DNA from 3 places in the Allobosea sp. 01N443 genome. Region 3 is predicted to be linked to each of the others. Evidence: predicted binding sites of a transcription regulator. Region 3 holds the regulator's gene; each other region holds the start of a gene.
The links. Region 3 encodes PhoB, which activates phosphate uptake and scavenging genes when phosphate is short. Its sites were predicted from a motif close to TGTCATNNANCTGTCAT; they were not measured.
Positions count from the first base shown of each region.

Region 1: a site for PhoB is predicted at 1,478-1,494, ahead of AC1DRP_RS21875 (BtaA family protein). Genes of this name have one in related genera too.
Region 2: a site for PhoB is predicted at 3,979-3,995, ahead of pehA (phosphoric/sulfuric ester hydrolase PehA). Genes of this name have one in related genera too.

Region 1 covers NZ_JBFTRC010000097.1:13,379-17,766, forward strand. The annotation lists gene AC1DRP_RS21870 (class I SAM-dependent methyltransferase) at 1-178, opposite strand, end outside; gene AC1DRP_RS21875 (BtaA family protein) at 175-1,425, opposite strand; gene msrB (peptide-methionine (R)-S-oxide reductase MsrB) at 1,587-2,027, shown strand; gene AC1DRP_RS21885 (acyl-CoA dehydrogenase family protein) at 2,084-3,739, opposite strand; gene AC1DRP_RS21890 (ATP-dependent helicase) at 3,858-4,388, shown strand, end outside.
Region 2 covers NZ_JBFTRC010000014.1:68,566-73,884, forward strand. The annotation lists gene AC1DRP_RS06600 (ABC transporter substrate-binding protein) at 1-644, opposite strand, end outside; gene AC1DRP_RS06605 (ABC transporter substrate-binding protein) at 716-2,353, opposite strand; gene pehA (phosphoric/sulfuric ester hydrolase PehA) at 2,320-3,924, opposite strand; gene AC1DRP_RS06615 (flavin reductase family protein) at 4,710-5,279, shown strand.
Region 3 covers NZ_JBFTRC010000002.1:32,887-38,205, reverse strand. The annotation lists gene pstA (phosphate ABC transporter permease PstA) at 1-324, shown strand, start outside; gene pstB (phosphate ABC transporter ATP-binding protein PstB) at 369-1,169, shown strand; gene phoU (phosphate signaling complex protein PhoU) at 1,218-1,937, shown strand; gene phoB (phosphate regulon transcriptional regulator PhoB) at 1,971-2,669, shown strand; gene AC1DRP_RS01165 (YnfA family protein) at 2,789-3,109, opposite strand; gene AC1DRP_RS01160 (TIGR03862 family flavoprotein) at 3,184-4,401, shown strand; gene greA (transcription elongation factor GreA) at 4,411-4,878, opposite strand.

The DNA.
Region 1 (4,388 bases), on a different contig from region 3:
GCCCTGTGCCGCAGCCGATTTCCAGGATCGCGCTGCCCGGCGCAGGATCGAGCTCGGCGATGAGCCGGTCCCGGCCAAGCAGATAGAATTTGCGGCTGGCGTCATAGATATGGCGCTGGTGGCGATACATCCGGTCCATCAGGCCGGCGGCCTCGGTCGTGGCGCGGCCAGCGCTCATGCCACCGCCCCCTGCAGCACATGGAGATGGAAGGCGCCATAGATCGACGAGCGATCGCGCGCTCCAAGCTCGCGGCTGCGTGCTTCCTCATAGCGCCATTGCGCGAGAATCGAGGCCGGCACCCGGCCCGGCAGCAGCCGCTCATCGGCAGCCGTCCGGAAGATTACGCGGGCGCCGGGTCGCGCCGTGCGCGTGATCTGCGTCCAGAGCGCCGTGAGATCCGCATCATTCATCCAGTCCTGAGCATCGAGCAGCACATAGGCATCGCAGCTCTTCGCAGGCTGGCTCTCGAGAAAGGCCGTGATCGCGCTCTGGTGATAGGCGACGTGGCCCGCCCGCTCTCGAACGGCCGCGAAATTCCGGCTTTCAAGATAGGGCGGCAAGGATGCGTTCTCGTCCGTCGCATAGCCCCGTCCAAAGGCCTGCCGGGCAAAATAGTTCGACTTCAGGTCGAAGCCGCAGGCCAGCCTTTCAAGCCGGCGCCGGAGCACGCCGCGTATCCCGGCGTCGCCGTCAGCCGCGAGGGCCTTGTACTGGGCCGGCGGGATGCCCAGCCCATAGAGCGAGGCCGGCTGGCGCACCAGCCAACGCACCAGGGGCTTGTCGAAGACGGGAGCGATATGCCTGTCGAACAGGGCGCGCTGCTCGGCCATGTCGCGAGCCTGCAGCATCACGCGCGGATCGCAGCCGAGCGTACGGCCAAGGAGATGTCCAGCCCCGATGAAACGGCCGAGCAGGCCGTACCGGTAGAAATTGCGGGCAAAGACCTGGATGCGCCGGCGCCCGCTCAGGCTGCGGCCTTCCCAGTAGCTGCGAGAGACGGCATCGAGGCGTGGCGCGATCTCGGCGTCATAGAGCGCGATATTCGCCTGCGATTGCGCCTCGCCGAAAAAGCGCAGGAACTGCTCATGGCCTGCCAGGCTGTCGAGTGCGGCGAGCTTGAGCTTGCCGAGCGCGATATGGGCGCCATTCAGATCGACAGCGCTGATCTTCGCCGGGTTGGCGGTGAGATAGGACAGGATGTTGCAGGAGCCGGACGCGATTGCCACGACATGATCATCGGGGCGCAGGTCCAGTGCCTCCATGTCGACGACCGGGTCTTCCCAGATCTGCGGATAGACGAGCCCGGAAAAGGCCAGGGTGAACAGGCGCTCCAACATCCCCGCCCGCGACAGCGGCTTGCTGCGATGCACCGCCGTGGTCAGGCCCATTGTGGTTTCCCGCCGAACCGTACGCGCCGTCTGCATTCTTCGTTCCTCGCGCGGTCCGTTGTGATGGCGAGCCGACTAGAGGAGTCGCGTGACGGTTGGGTGACGCGCCTTGCGGATCAGCTATCCGTGAGGGCGGGCTGACGTGGAGCGCAATCATCCCCATATTCCGCCCGAAACCTTTGAACGGGAGAATGACGATGGGACTGTCCGGACTGTTCGGCGGCAAGGTCAGGGAAGCCGGTGAGTTCGAATTCCAGTTGACCGACGAGGAGTGGCGCCGCCGCCTGACCCCGGAGCAGTACCACGTGCTGCGCGGGCATGGCACCGAGCGCGCCGGCTCCTGCGCCTTGAATTTCGAGAAGCGCGCCGGGCGGTTCACCTGCGCCGGTTGCGGCAACCCCTTGTTCCAGTCCGGCAAGAAATTCGAGAGCGGCACGGGCTGGCCGAGCTTCGACCAGCCACTGGAGGGTGCGGTCGGTATCAGCGAGGACAATAGCTACATGATGCAGCGCACCGAGGTGCATTGCGCCCGCTGCGGCGGCCATCTCGGCCATGTCTTCCCTGACGGCCCGCCACCGACCGGACTGCGCTACTGCATCAATGGCGTGGCGATGGATTTCGCTCCGGCCGAGGCCTGAGCCAGTCGGCCGGCCGCGCTCCCCTTCGGGAGGGCGGCCGCGCAAACGCGTGAGTGCTATTCCACCGCCGGGACGGCCCGATGCGCCAGCGCGGCAGCATCCACGGACGCCGGCAGATCGCCGAAATGGCCCGACCAGCGCCCCTCGAGCCGCGTCGCGATGAAGGCGTCTGCGACCATGTGAGGTGCGTGGCGCAGCAGCAACGAGGCCTGCAGCGCCAGCGCCAGCCGCTCGACCAGCCGCCGCGCCTGTCCTTCGCTTCGCACCAAAGTGGGTATCTCCGACTCCAGCGCGCTCAAATGCGCATCAAAGCGATTGTCGGCGCCGGCCGCGCGTCGCATCTCCTCGATCAGCGCCACGAGAGAGCCCGGCTCTCGCTCCAGCGAGCGCAGCACATCGAGACAAATGACGTTGCCCGAGCCCTCCCAGACGCTGTTGAGCGGCGCCTCCCGATAGAGCCGGGCCATGGGGTTTTCCTCGATAAAGCCGTTGCCGCCATGGCATTCCAGCGCCTCGACCACCACCGCCGGCGCGCGCTTCGAGACCCAGTATTTCGCAATCGGCGCGCCGATCCGCGCCAGCAACCGGTCGCTCTCGCTCGTTTCCTGACGGTCGAGCGCCGCAAACAGCCGAAAGGCGAGCCAGGCTGCAGCCTCGGCCTCGATCGCAAGATCGGCCAGCACGTTCTGCATGATCGGCTGATCGATCAGCCCGCGCTGGAAGGCGCGCCGATGGGCCGCGTGATGCGCCGCCAGCGAAACGGCGAGCCGCATCTGCCCGGCCGACGCCGCCGCAATGTCCAGCCGGGAGCCCTGGTTCATCGCCAGGCCGGTGCGCAGGCCCCGGCCTGGCTCGCCGATCATCTGGCCGATCGCACCGCGGAATTCGACCTCGGACGAGGCATTCGAGCGATTGCCGCATTTGTCCTTGAGCCGCTGGATCGCCACGCCGTTGCGCGAGCCGTCCGGCAGCCAGCCCGGCACGACGAAGCAGGAAATGCCCTCGGCGGTTCGGGCCAAGGTCAGGAACAGGTCGGAATGCGGCACCGAGAAGAACCACTTGTGCCCGGTCAGGGACCATGTCCCGTCGCCATTGTCCTCGGCGATGGTCTGGGTCTGGCGCAGGTCAGAGCCTCCCTGCTTCTCGGTCATTGCCGTGCCGACGGTCGCCCCTGTCTTGGCGGAGGCGGTCGTCTGGCGGCGGTCATAGCGGTTGGAGCTGACCAGGGCGCCCCACTTGCTCCAGAGGTCGGGTTCCTGCCTCAGGACCGGGATCGCGGCATAGGTCATGCTGATCGGGCAGCAGATGCCGCTTTCGCCCTGACTCCAGAGATAGGAGAGCGCAGCACGCGCCACCTGTGCGCCCGGGCCCGGCCTGTTCCATGCGAGCGAATGGGTCTCCTGCTCGATCGCAAGCCCCATCAATTCGTGCCAGGCCGGATGGAACTCGATCTGGTCGATGCGGTTGCCGAACCGGTCATGCGTCCTGAGTTCGGGCGGGAACCTGTTCGCCAGTCGCGCCAGGTCCTGCACCTGCGCCGAGCCGACAATGCGCCCTGCCGCGTGCAGGCGCTCCGAGGCCCAGCCTGCATCGAAGGCGGTGGCCGCCGCCTGCAACACGGGATCAGCCGCGAAGGCGTCGTAATCGCACAGTATGGGAACCTGGTTCGTCACTTCATGGGTGGAATGGCGGGAGGCGATATCCACATTCATCGCGGCGCGTCCTGACGATCGGGCGAGCATTCAACGCCCAACAGCCTTATCCAGCAATCTGCGGCGCGACAGCCTATATTGCCTCTGGAACGAATCACGATCAAAGCGACCTGAAGCCTTGTCCGATCACACCACGTCCGCCCCTCTGCCCCGCCCCGGCGGCCTCGCCGCCCGCGCCGCCGCACAGCCGGCGGCAGGCTATCTGGCAGGCCTCAACCCGGAGCAGCGGCAAGCGGTCGAGGCCACGGATGGCCCTGTTCTGGTCCTGGCAGGCGCCGGCACCGGCAAGACCCGTGTGCTGACCACGCGCATCGCCCATCTGATCGCCACCAACCGCGCCTATCCGTCCCAGATCCTCTCGGTGACCTTCACCAACAAGGCAGCGCGCGAGATGAAGGAGCGCATCGCAAGCCTCGTCGGCCCCGTGGCCGAAGGCATGCCCTGGCTCGGCACCTTCCACTCGATCTCGGCCAAGATCCTGCGCCGCCATGCCGAGCTCCTCGATCTGCGCTCGGACTTCACCATTCTCGATACCGACGACCAGATTCGCCTTATGAAGCAGGTCATCACGGCCGCCGGGATCGACGAGAAGCGCTGGCCCGGCCGCATGCTGGCGGGCTTCATCGACAGCTGGAAGAACCGCGGGCTT
Region 2 (5,319 bases), on a different contig from region 3:
CAGTCGAGCCAGCTTCCAGCCTCGGCAAAGGCCTTGCGCGAGACGATGATGCCGACATTGCGCGAGATACGGCCTTCGAGCGTCACGTCGGGTGTCTTGTTGACGAAGCGAACGGTCTGCGGATCGACGATCTCGATTTTCTCGAAGCCCGGGAAGGCTCGCCTCGCCACCGCCACCACCTCGGCGGGCGGCTGCTTGCCGGCGGCGCCGGCAGTCACCGAACCGAATAGCCCGGCCGAGCCCGCCTGCCCCGCTCCGCCCCACATCCGTTCGGAGCCGAAGGAGAAGGCGACGTCCTCGGCAGTCATGGTCTCGCCATTATGAAACGTCACGCCCTGGCGTAGCGTCAGCTCGACGGTGCGGTCGTCGATGCGGCGCCAGGCCGTGGCGAGGCCCGGCCGGAGCGACAGGTCGCCGGCCCAGGCGGTATCGATCAGGCTCTCGGCATAGCTGTAGAAGGTGCGAGTGCCGACATTGGACTGCTCGCGCAGCGTTTCCAACGTGTTGGAATTGGCGATCTTCTGGACCGCGATGGTGATCGAGGGCCGGTTATCGGCCTGCGCGATCGCGAAGCGCGGCAGGATCAGGGCACCGGTCGAGGCCGCGCCGAGGCCAAGCGCATGGCGGCGTGTCAGATGGGTCAAGGAACCCTCCAGAAGTCATCGGAAACAGAAAACGGCGCGCCCTTTCGGGGCGCGCCGCGATAAGACTGCGTTCAGCTCCGGCCGCCCCAGTTCTCGGCGCGGAAATCCATGGCGAAGGCCGGCGAGGCCTTCCAGGCCAGTGCCTTGGGCTTGGCCGTGAAGGTCGCGTTCTGGTGCAGCACCGTATAGGCCGGGTCCTCGCGCTCCGCGATTTCCAGCATGCGCCGGAACGCAGCCTTGCGGCGGGCGCGGTCGGTCGAGGTTTCGAGTTCGACCGAGAGCGTGTTCATCTCGTCATTGCGCCATTCGCCGGCCTGCTGCTGCTGGCCGTTTGGACCGTGCTGGGCGACGATCGAGGAGACGGGATCGTTGAAGGGCGCCGAATTCGACCAGTCGCGTACCGCCCGGGTCGGCGTGCGCTCGAGAATCTGCTGCCAGTTCTCCTTGACCTGGATTTCGACGTTGAGCCCCGCCTCTTTCCACATCTCGACCAGGACCTGCGCCGTGGCAGTCTGGTTGGTGTAGTAGTTGTTGAGCAGCCGATAGGGGATCGGATCGCCCTTGTAGCCGGACTGCTTGACCAGCTCGCGCGCCAGCTTCAGATCGAAGGCCGGCACCGCCCAATCGGCGTGGTACATCTCGCCATAATAGGGCCATTGCAGCCCCTTCGGCACGACGGTACGGCCGGCCCAAAGCGATTCGACGATCGCCTGCCGGTCGATCGAATGTGTCATGGCGCGGCGAACCAGCGGATTTTGCAGCTGCGCATGGTTCTTGTCGAACACCGTCAGGCGGTGATTGAGGATGGTCCCGCCCTGTACCTCGAAGGCGGGATTCTTCTCGATCTGCGAGATCTGGTCCGGCGGGATATCGCAGGCGAACTGGTACTGGCCGGAGAGCAGCCCGTTGATGCGGGACGCCGTCTCCGGCACCTCGACAAAACGGATCGACTTCAGCGGCGGGCGGCCACCCCAGTACTCGTCATGGGCCTCGAGCAACAGCGAGACGTCCGGGCGATACTCGGCGATCCGGTAGGGGCCTGTCGTGACCGGCCTGGTCGCCCAGTCGCTATAGGTCTTCGCCTCCTCGAAGGCGCGACGATTCATGATCTCGCTGCCATAGCGCGAGATGCGGCCCTCCATCGTCACGTCGGGCGTGCCGTTGACGAAGCGCACCGTGTATTTGTCGACGATCTCGATGCCGAGCAGAGCCGGCCAGGAGCGGCGCGCCACCGCCGGCACTTCCGCCGGCAGTTCCTTGTTGGCGCGGCCACCACCCACGACGAAGTCGACCGAGATCGTCTTGCCTTGCGACGGCTGCGTGTCGCCGAACATGCGCTGTTTGCTGAAGGAGAACGCGACGTCCTCCGCCGTCAGCTCATCGCCGTTATGGAACTTCACGCCGCGGCGCAGCTTGAGCTCGACGGTCTTGTCGTCGATGCGCTTCCACTCGGTGGCAAGACCGGGAACCGTCTCGAGATTGCCGAGCCAGTTGCGGCCGATCAGCCCCTCCCAGATCGACGAGAAGAAGACACGCTCACCGACATTGGACTGCTCGCGCAGCACGTCGAGCGTGTTGGAATTGGCGATCTTCTGCACTGCGATGGTGATCGAGGGCCGGTTATCGGCCTGCGCGATCGCAAAGCGCGGCAGAATGAGGGCCGAGCCGCCGAGCGCTATTGCGCCGCGACGCGTGAAGGAACCGACCATTGTTCATCTCCTGAGGGGGTGGCGTTGGGATCGCGCTCCTCGAGCCCGCGCGGGCCGGAGCGGAAATGGGTCAGGGTCCGGTCGGCATGGATCAGCCGCCAGGACAGCGCCTTCTGGGCATAGTCGCGCACCAGGGCGGCATAGGCCGGGTCCTCGGCCAGATTGACGAACTGGTGCGGATCCTTGGCGAGGTCGAAGAAGAGCGGCGGCAGCGCGGCGAAATGGACGTATTTGTAGTGCTCGTCCTGGATCACGCAGAGGCTGGACTGATCCATGTGGAGGCCCAGCACCTGCTCCGGCTGGGAGTAGTGCACGTCGCGGAAATCGTATTCGTAGTGCAGCTCGCTGCGCCAATCCGCCGGCCGTCCCTCGCTGAGGAACGGCATCACCGAGCGCCCGTCGCAGGCGCGCGGCGCCTCGCCGCCGAGCCAGTCGAGAATGGTCGGCATCACGTCGACACTCTCGGTGAAGGAGGCGTCGATCGCACCGCGACGCTCATCCGCTCCGCGCGGGTCCTTCACCACCAACGGAATGCGGAAGCTCTCGTCGTTGAAGCCGATCTTGCCGAGCAGGTGGTGGTCGCCGAGCTGCTCGCCATGATCGCTGGTGAAGACGATCAACGTGTCGTCCCACTGCCCGGTCTCGTCGAGATAGGCGAAAACCCGGCCGAGGCAGTCGTCGATCTCGGTGATCAGGCCGCAATAGGTCGCCCGCATCTGGCGGATTTCAGCCTCGTCCAAGGTCGCGCCCGAGCCTTCTGCGCCGTGGAAGAAGGAGCCGCGCTTGATCGAGTCGATGTAGAACTTGGTCAGCGGATGCTGAGCCGCCTCGGCTTCCGGTGATTCCGCCCGCACCAACCCGGGCATATCCTCCGGGCGGTACATCGCGTGATAGGGCGCCGGCGCAACGAAGGGCGGATGCGGACGATAATAGCCGAGATGCAGGAAGAACGGCCGGCCGGCGCGCCCCTTCAGATAGGTCAGCGCGCGTTCGGTGAAGAAGGTCGAGTCGGAGAATTCCTTGGGGATGCGCGACGGCTTGTCGGTCGCGCCCGGCACCGAGTCCTCGCCCTCCGGCAGCCAGATATCCTCGCGCTTTTCCGGCAGTTCGAAGCCGTTCTGCGCCACCCAGCCGAAATAGCCGTCCATATTGGGCTCGAAGGCGCCGACCGAACGGAAACCGTCCATCAGGTCGCCGAGCACGAGGAAGCGCGGGTCGTTCTTCGAGGTCGCACGCGGGTCGGGCGTCGTCGTGGTGTAGCCGATCAGCGCAGGATCATAGCCGATGGCGCGCAGCGCCTTGCCGAGATTGAAATGGCGCTGGTCGAGCGGCACCGTGTTCTGCACGGCGCGGTGGTTCATCAGGTAGAGGCCGGTGAGCAGGCTGGCCCGGGCCGGACCGCAAGGCACGCAGGCCGTGACATGGTTGCGGAAGGTCACGCCCTCCGCGCAAAGGCGATCGAGATTCGGCGTCTTCAGGAAGGGATCGCGCCCCTCGGCCCGCATCAGATGCGGTATGAAATCGGCGCGCCATTGGTCGACGACGATCAGGAGAACATTCTGGCGTTTCATTCTCGGCAATCCAGCTGTGAGGCCGCCTGCCTAGGTCGCCTGGATGACGCCGGGATGACTGTTGGATGAAAGCCAGGGCAGCCATCTTGCGAGTGTTCGCCAAGCTGGAATGGTGACCTTGCGTCTCTGCCCAGCGCGCTGCCGGTGCGCCAGCAATGTCGGAGTTGCGCGCTGACGAAGGCGGGATGCCCAGCAGGTCACGTACGTCCAGCGCATGAGGCAAAGCCTTTCGAGCACCTCGCCGTCCAGAGGCGTTTATCCCGGTTCGAGAGCGATCTTTGAAAAGACGTTTCATTGACCGAAGCAACCTGATGCAGAATGATCATAGTATCGACGGTGTCGATCGCGGGATTTGCTGGAGCAGCTTGCACCGCGTCACCAAAGCTAAAAGCACCACGAATGCATTCGTGGGCTCCCGATTGCTGGAGACACGTTCATGACTGAATCAACATCGAAGAGAATTCCACTTTATATTCATAAAACTGCGTCTGATCGGGCGCATCGATGTTGAACACTCCTGCGTGCCGGGCCTGAACGGCACCGCGCCCCGCTCCTCCTGATCCCGCGTGGGTAACGCCGCTCAGCTCGGCCGGGGCGGAGCCATGCCGAACACCGTCGACGCCTCGGATTTGGGTCAGACAGTGTTCTGGCCCGCTCGGAACGTCCCACCACCCCTCTTTTCGGCTCGGCCGCTGGCCGGCTCGGTCGGCGAACGCACGGCTTGATCGACAGCCGTTGCGAGATCGCTGCGTCCAAACCCGCCCGCATGGCTTGAAGGATTCCCCATGAGCATCGTCACGCGCTTGCCAACAGCTTCGCCCACGATTCGCGACGAAGCAGCAGCATTCCGTGCCGCTTTCCGCCACCTCGCTGGCGGGGTCAGTGTCATCACGACCGGCGCAGGCGAGGATCGGACCGGCCTCACGGCGACCTCGGTCGCCTCGCTCTCGGCCGAGCCTCCGACCGTCATGTTCGGACTCAACCGCACATCGTCGAGCTATCCGACCCTGCAGCGGTATCGCACCTTCGGCATCAACTTCCTGAATGCGGCGCAGAAGCAGATCGCGGATCGCTTCGCCGGACGGAACGGCGAGAAGGGCGTCGAGCGCTTCCGGCACGCCGAATGGACCACCGCCGCAACCGGCGCCCCACTCCTGGTGGGCACGCTCGCCTCCCTCGACTGCGAAGTCGAGGAACTGATCGAGCGCCATTCCCACAGCATCGTCATCGGCCGCGTGCGGGCCGTCAGATTCGGCGCCGACGAAGCGGCCCTCGTCTACTGGCGCGGCGACTACGAGCGCCTCGGCTGGATGGCGGACGAGGCCGCGGCGGCGCTCGGCCTGCGGGCGCTCTGATTCCACCCGCCCCAAACCCGCACGCAGACCTGCATCCACG
Region 3 (5,319 bases):
GCGCTCGGCGCCCCGCCTTCGGTCGTCATCACCAGCGTGACCTGGCGGGCGGCGAAATCCGGCATGGTCACCGGTATCCTGCTGGCCCTGGCGCGCATCGCCGGCGAGACGGCGCCGCTGATCTTCACTGCGCTGAACAACAATTTCTGGTTCTCGCCCAGCCTCGTCGGCGGCGTCTCCAACCTGCCGGTGACGATCTACCAGTTCGCCTCCGCCCCCTATGAGAACTGGCAGCAACTCGCCTGGGCCGGTTCGCTGATCATCACCGTCTCGATCCTGTGCCTCTCGCTTATCGCCCGCCGTATCGTGCGGGGCGGCAAATGAACGGCCTTAAACCCTCGTCGCGTTCGATCTGAAGGAACAAGTCGATGCTTTCGACGCTGGAACTGAGCCCGCAAGCGCTTGATGCCGAGGCCCCCGTCCGGATCGCGGTCAAGAACCTCGATTTCTACTACGGCGAGCACAAGGCGCTGAAGAACATCAATCTCGACTTCCGGGACCGCCATGTCACGGCCCTGATCGGACCGTCGGGCTGCGGCAAGTCGACCCTGCTGCGCATTTTCAACCGGATCTACTCGCTTTATCCCGAGCAGCGCGCCACCGGCGAGATCCTGCTCGACGGCCGCAACGTCATCAGCAACGATATCGATGTGAACGAGCTGCGCTCGCGCGTCGGCATGGTGTTCCAGAAGCCGACGCCCTTCCCGATGTCGATCTACGACAATGTCGCATTCGGCATCCGCCTCTACGAGAAGCCACCGAAATCCGAGCTCGATGACCGCGTCGAGGGTGCGCTGCGCCGTTCCGCGCTCTGGGACGAGGTCAAGGACAAGCTGAAGACCTCCGGCATGGGCCTGTCCGGCGGCCAGCAGCAGCGCCTCTGCATTGCGCGGACCATTGCCCAGAAGCCGGAAGTCATCCTGTTCGACGAGCCGACCTCGGCGCTCGATCCGATCTCGACCGGCAAGATCGAGGACCTGCTCGAGCAGCTCAAGACCGACTTCACCATCGTCATCGTCACCCACAACATGCAGCAGGCGGCGCGTATCTCGCAGTACACCGCCTTCATGTATCTCGGTGAGGTGATCGAATTCGACGCCACCAACACCATCTTCATGAACCCGCACAAGAAGCAGACGCAGGACTACGTCACCGGCCGCTTCGGCTGAACCGGCGCCCAGCCTTCCAACTGCTTTGCCGACAAAGGATACGCCGCGATGACTGATCACATCGTCCGCTCATATGATGCCGATCTCGAGGGGATCCGCCGCAGCCTGGCCGAGATGGGGGGCATGTCGGAGCGCATGCTCGGCGATTCGACAGTCGCCCTGGTGCGCCGCGACACCGGGCTGGCACAGAAGGTCATCAGCGCCGACCAGCGCCTCGACAATCTGCAGCGCGAGGTAGAGGAGAAGGCGGTGCTCACCATCGCCCGGCGCCAGCCGCTCGCCAACGACCTGCGCGAGCTGATCTCCGCCATCCGCATCGCCGCCGATATCGAGCGTGTCGGCGATCTCGCCAAGAATATCGCCAAGCGCGCGGTCGCCATCTCCGGCCAGTTCCAGCCGCCGTCGCGCGCGGTCGTCGGCCTCGAGCATATGAGCCGCCTGGTTCAGGCCCAGCTCAAGGACGTGCTCGACGCTTACGCCGTCAGCAACGAGCAGAAGGCCATGGAGGTCTGGCGCCGCGACGATGAGATCGACGCGCTCTATACCTCGCTCTTCCGCGAGCTGCTCACCTATATGATGGAAGACCCGCGCAACATCACCTTCTGCACGCATCTCCTGTTCTGCGCCAAGAATGTCGAGCGCATCGGCGACCACACCACCAACATCGCCGAGACGATCCACTATCTCGTCACGGGCGAAGCCTTGGACGCAGCCCGCCCGAAGCTCGACACGACCAATATCCTTCTGGACGCCGCCACCGGTGAGTGACCGGCGCCCGACACCTTTGGGACCGAGTGAGACATGCCTGCACGCATCCTGATCGTTGAGGACGAAGAGCCGCTGACCCTGTTGCTGCGCTACAATCTCGAAGCCGAGGGCTTCGAGGTCGACAGCGTCGCGCGTGGCGACGATGCCGAGCTGCATCTGCGCGATCATACGCCGGACCTCGTGCTGCTCGACTGGATGCTGCCGGGCCTTTCCGGCATCGAGCTCTGCCGGAGGCTGCGGACCCGTCGCGATACCGAGCGGGTGCCGATCATCATGCTCACCGCCCGCGGCGAGGAAACCGAGCGTGTGCGCGGCCTCGCCACCGGGGCCGACGACTATGTCGTCAAGCCGTTCTCGCTGCCCGAGCTGATCGCCCGCATCCAGGCGTTGCTACGCCGCGCCAAGCCGGGTCATGTCGCCGGCCTGTTGGCCGCCGGCGATCTCGAACTCGACCGCACCACCCGCCGTGTCCGCCGCTCAGGCAGCGAGCTGCATCTCGGCCCGACCGAGTTCCGCCTGCTCGAATTCCTGATGCAGGCGCCGGGGCGGGTCTATTCCCGGGCCCAGCTGCTCGACGCGGTCTGGGGCCGCGACGTCTATATCGACGAGCGCACCGTCGACGTCCATGTCGGCCGGCTGCGCAAGGCGATCACTCCTGACAACGCCAAGGACCCGCTGCGGACCGTGCGCGGTGCCGGCTATGCCTTCGACGAGACCTTTGCGCGGAGCTGAGACTTGGATCATCGGGGACTTGGATCATCGGGCCGGATATCGAATCCGCCCGACGATCTAACCGTCTATGGTTGCATCGGCCTTCCCGAAAACCGCAATCCACCTTTCGGGCCGATACCCTAGCGCGGCCCTGCGATAATAATCGCCGCGCCGGCGAGGCAGATCAGCCCACCGATAATGTCCCAGCGGTCGGGGCGAAAGCCTTCCACGGCCCAGAGCCAGGCGAGCGAACTGACGATGTAGACGCCGCCATAGGCGGCATAGGCCCGTCCGGCGGCTTCGCTCTCCGCCAGCGTCAGCAGCCAGYCGAACAGGGCGAGCGAAAACAGTCCGGGTACGAGCCACCAGATGGGCTTGTCGAGCCGGAGCCAGCCCCAGAACGCGAAACAGCCGGCGATTTCGAGAATGGCTGCGCCGAAATAGGCGGCGATGGTCGGCATGGTTCGTCCCTGTCGATGGCCTTCGGGGCGGGATTACCCTTGACCGCAGGGCGCGCTGACGGCAAGCCGGACCGATGCCCACACATCACGTCGCCATTATTGGAGCAGGGCCCTCCGGGCTGATCGCGGCCGAGCGCCTTGCGGCAGCCGGGGACACCGTCACGATCTACGATCGCATGCCCTCGCCGGCCCGCAAATTCCTGCTGGCCGGGCGCGGCGGATTGAACCTTACCCATTCCGAACCGCTCGACAGGTTCCTGCCCCGCTATCGCGATGCGCAAGCCTGGCTGGAGCCGGCCATTCGCGCCTTCCCGCCACAATCCCTGCGCGACTGGGCCGATGCGCTCGGGCAGGACACGTTCGTCGGCAGCAGCGGCCGCGTCTTCCCGCGCGCCATGAAGGCCTCGCCCCTGCTGCGGGCATGGCTGCGCCGGCTCGATGGTCTCGGCGTCGCCTTCGCGCCTGGGCAGCGCTGGACCGGCTGGAGCGAAGCGGGAGCTCTGACGTTCCGGAGCCGCGATGGCGCCGATGTCGAGGCGCGGCCCGACGCGACGCTGCTCGCGCTCGGCGGTGCGAGCTGGCCACGGCTGGGTTCGGATGGTGGCTGGGCACCCTTGTTGGCGGCGCGCGGCGTTGCGATCGCGCCGCTGCGCCCGGCCAATGGCGGTTTCACGGTCGATTGGTCCCAGACCATGCGAGAGCGTTTTGCCGGAGTACCGTTGAAGCGCATCGTCCTGAGCTTCGGCGGCCAATCCGTGCCCGGCGAGGCGATGATCGATGCGACGGGTCTGGAAGGCGGCGCGGTCTATGCACTCTCTGCCCCGATTCGCGAGACGATCCTGCGCGAGGGCAGGGCGGTCATCACCATCGATCTGAGGCCCGATCACGAGGCGGCACTGCTGGTCCAGCGCCTCGCGCATCGTCGCAAGGGCGTGACGCTGAGCAATCATCTGCGCAAGGCTGCAGGTCTTGCTCCATCCGCGATTGCGCTGCTGCGCGAAGCGGCGAAGGGGCCACTCCCCGAAGACGCGGAGAGGCTGGCCGCACTGATCAAGGCCGCGCCTCTGGTGCTCACCGGTCTCAGACCGATCGAGCGGGCGATCTCCACCGCCGGTGGCGTCGCCGCGGCCGAGGTCGAGGAAGGCTTCATGCTGAAACGCTTGCCCGGTACCTTTGTCGCAGGCGAGATGCTGGATTGGGAGGCGCCGACCGGCGGCTATCTGCTGCAGGCCTGTTTCGCGACCGGAGTCGCAGCTGCAGCAGGGATTCAGGCCTGGCTCGCGGATAGCTGAACGATCGCCTCAGGAGATCGCGATGATCTCGACCGCCTCAGTGCCGATGCTGACGCTCTCGCCAATGCCCTTGCCCATCAGCGCGCTCGCCAACGGCGCGACATAGGGCAGCGTTCCGTGTGCCGGATCGGCCTCGTCCTCGCCGACCAGCCGCCAGTTCTGCTCGCGCCCATCGGCCCGGCGGATCGTCACTGTCGAGCCGAAGCGGACGATGTCGTGCCTTTCCTGCGCAGGGGCCAGCTTGGCGCTGGCGCGCCGCGCCGCCCAGTAGCGGAACTCGCGCCGCGTCTGAGCGATCTCGGTGCGGTCGCCTCCGGCCAGCGCCGCCGCGTGTTCGTCATGCCAGCGCGCCAGCTGGGCCTCGATCTGTGCGAGCCCCTCAGGCGTCACGAGGTTCGGGTGAGGCGAGACTGGCCGGTCCGGCAGCTCGTCCAGGGTCCCTCTTTCCTCTGCTTCCTTGACGAAGGCGCGAGTCATTCTGGCCTCCTCCTATTGATCTCGGCACATCCGGCGAACCGGACCACAGCTTTCAGTGTTACGTCCTCACGACTGCTTGCGATGCAGCGCCAACCCGATGCTGGAATCTGAAGCGGCGATCACTTGGAGATGGGGATCAGGCACTGCCGAAGACAAGACCCGAACAGTCTACACCCCCGTGTCCGGCCGCACCATCAAGAGCAGAGCCATCGCGCGCTGCCCCTGGCCCCCGATCACGAGCGCAGTCCCGTTCCCAAGGGGGCAGCCGATGCCGGAAGAGCGCCGCGCTTGCGTCGGGCCGTCCGTCGCGGCCACCTTGATCCTGAGTTGCGAGACCCGACGGCGATCGTTGCGCGCGCAGGCTTCGATTGACTGACGTATAGCCCAATGATTATGAATGCAGATCAATAGCCAGAGAGTTATGCGTTGTGATCCGTGCAG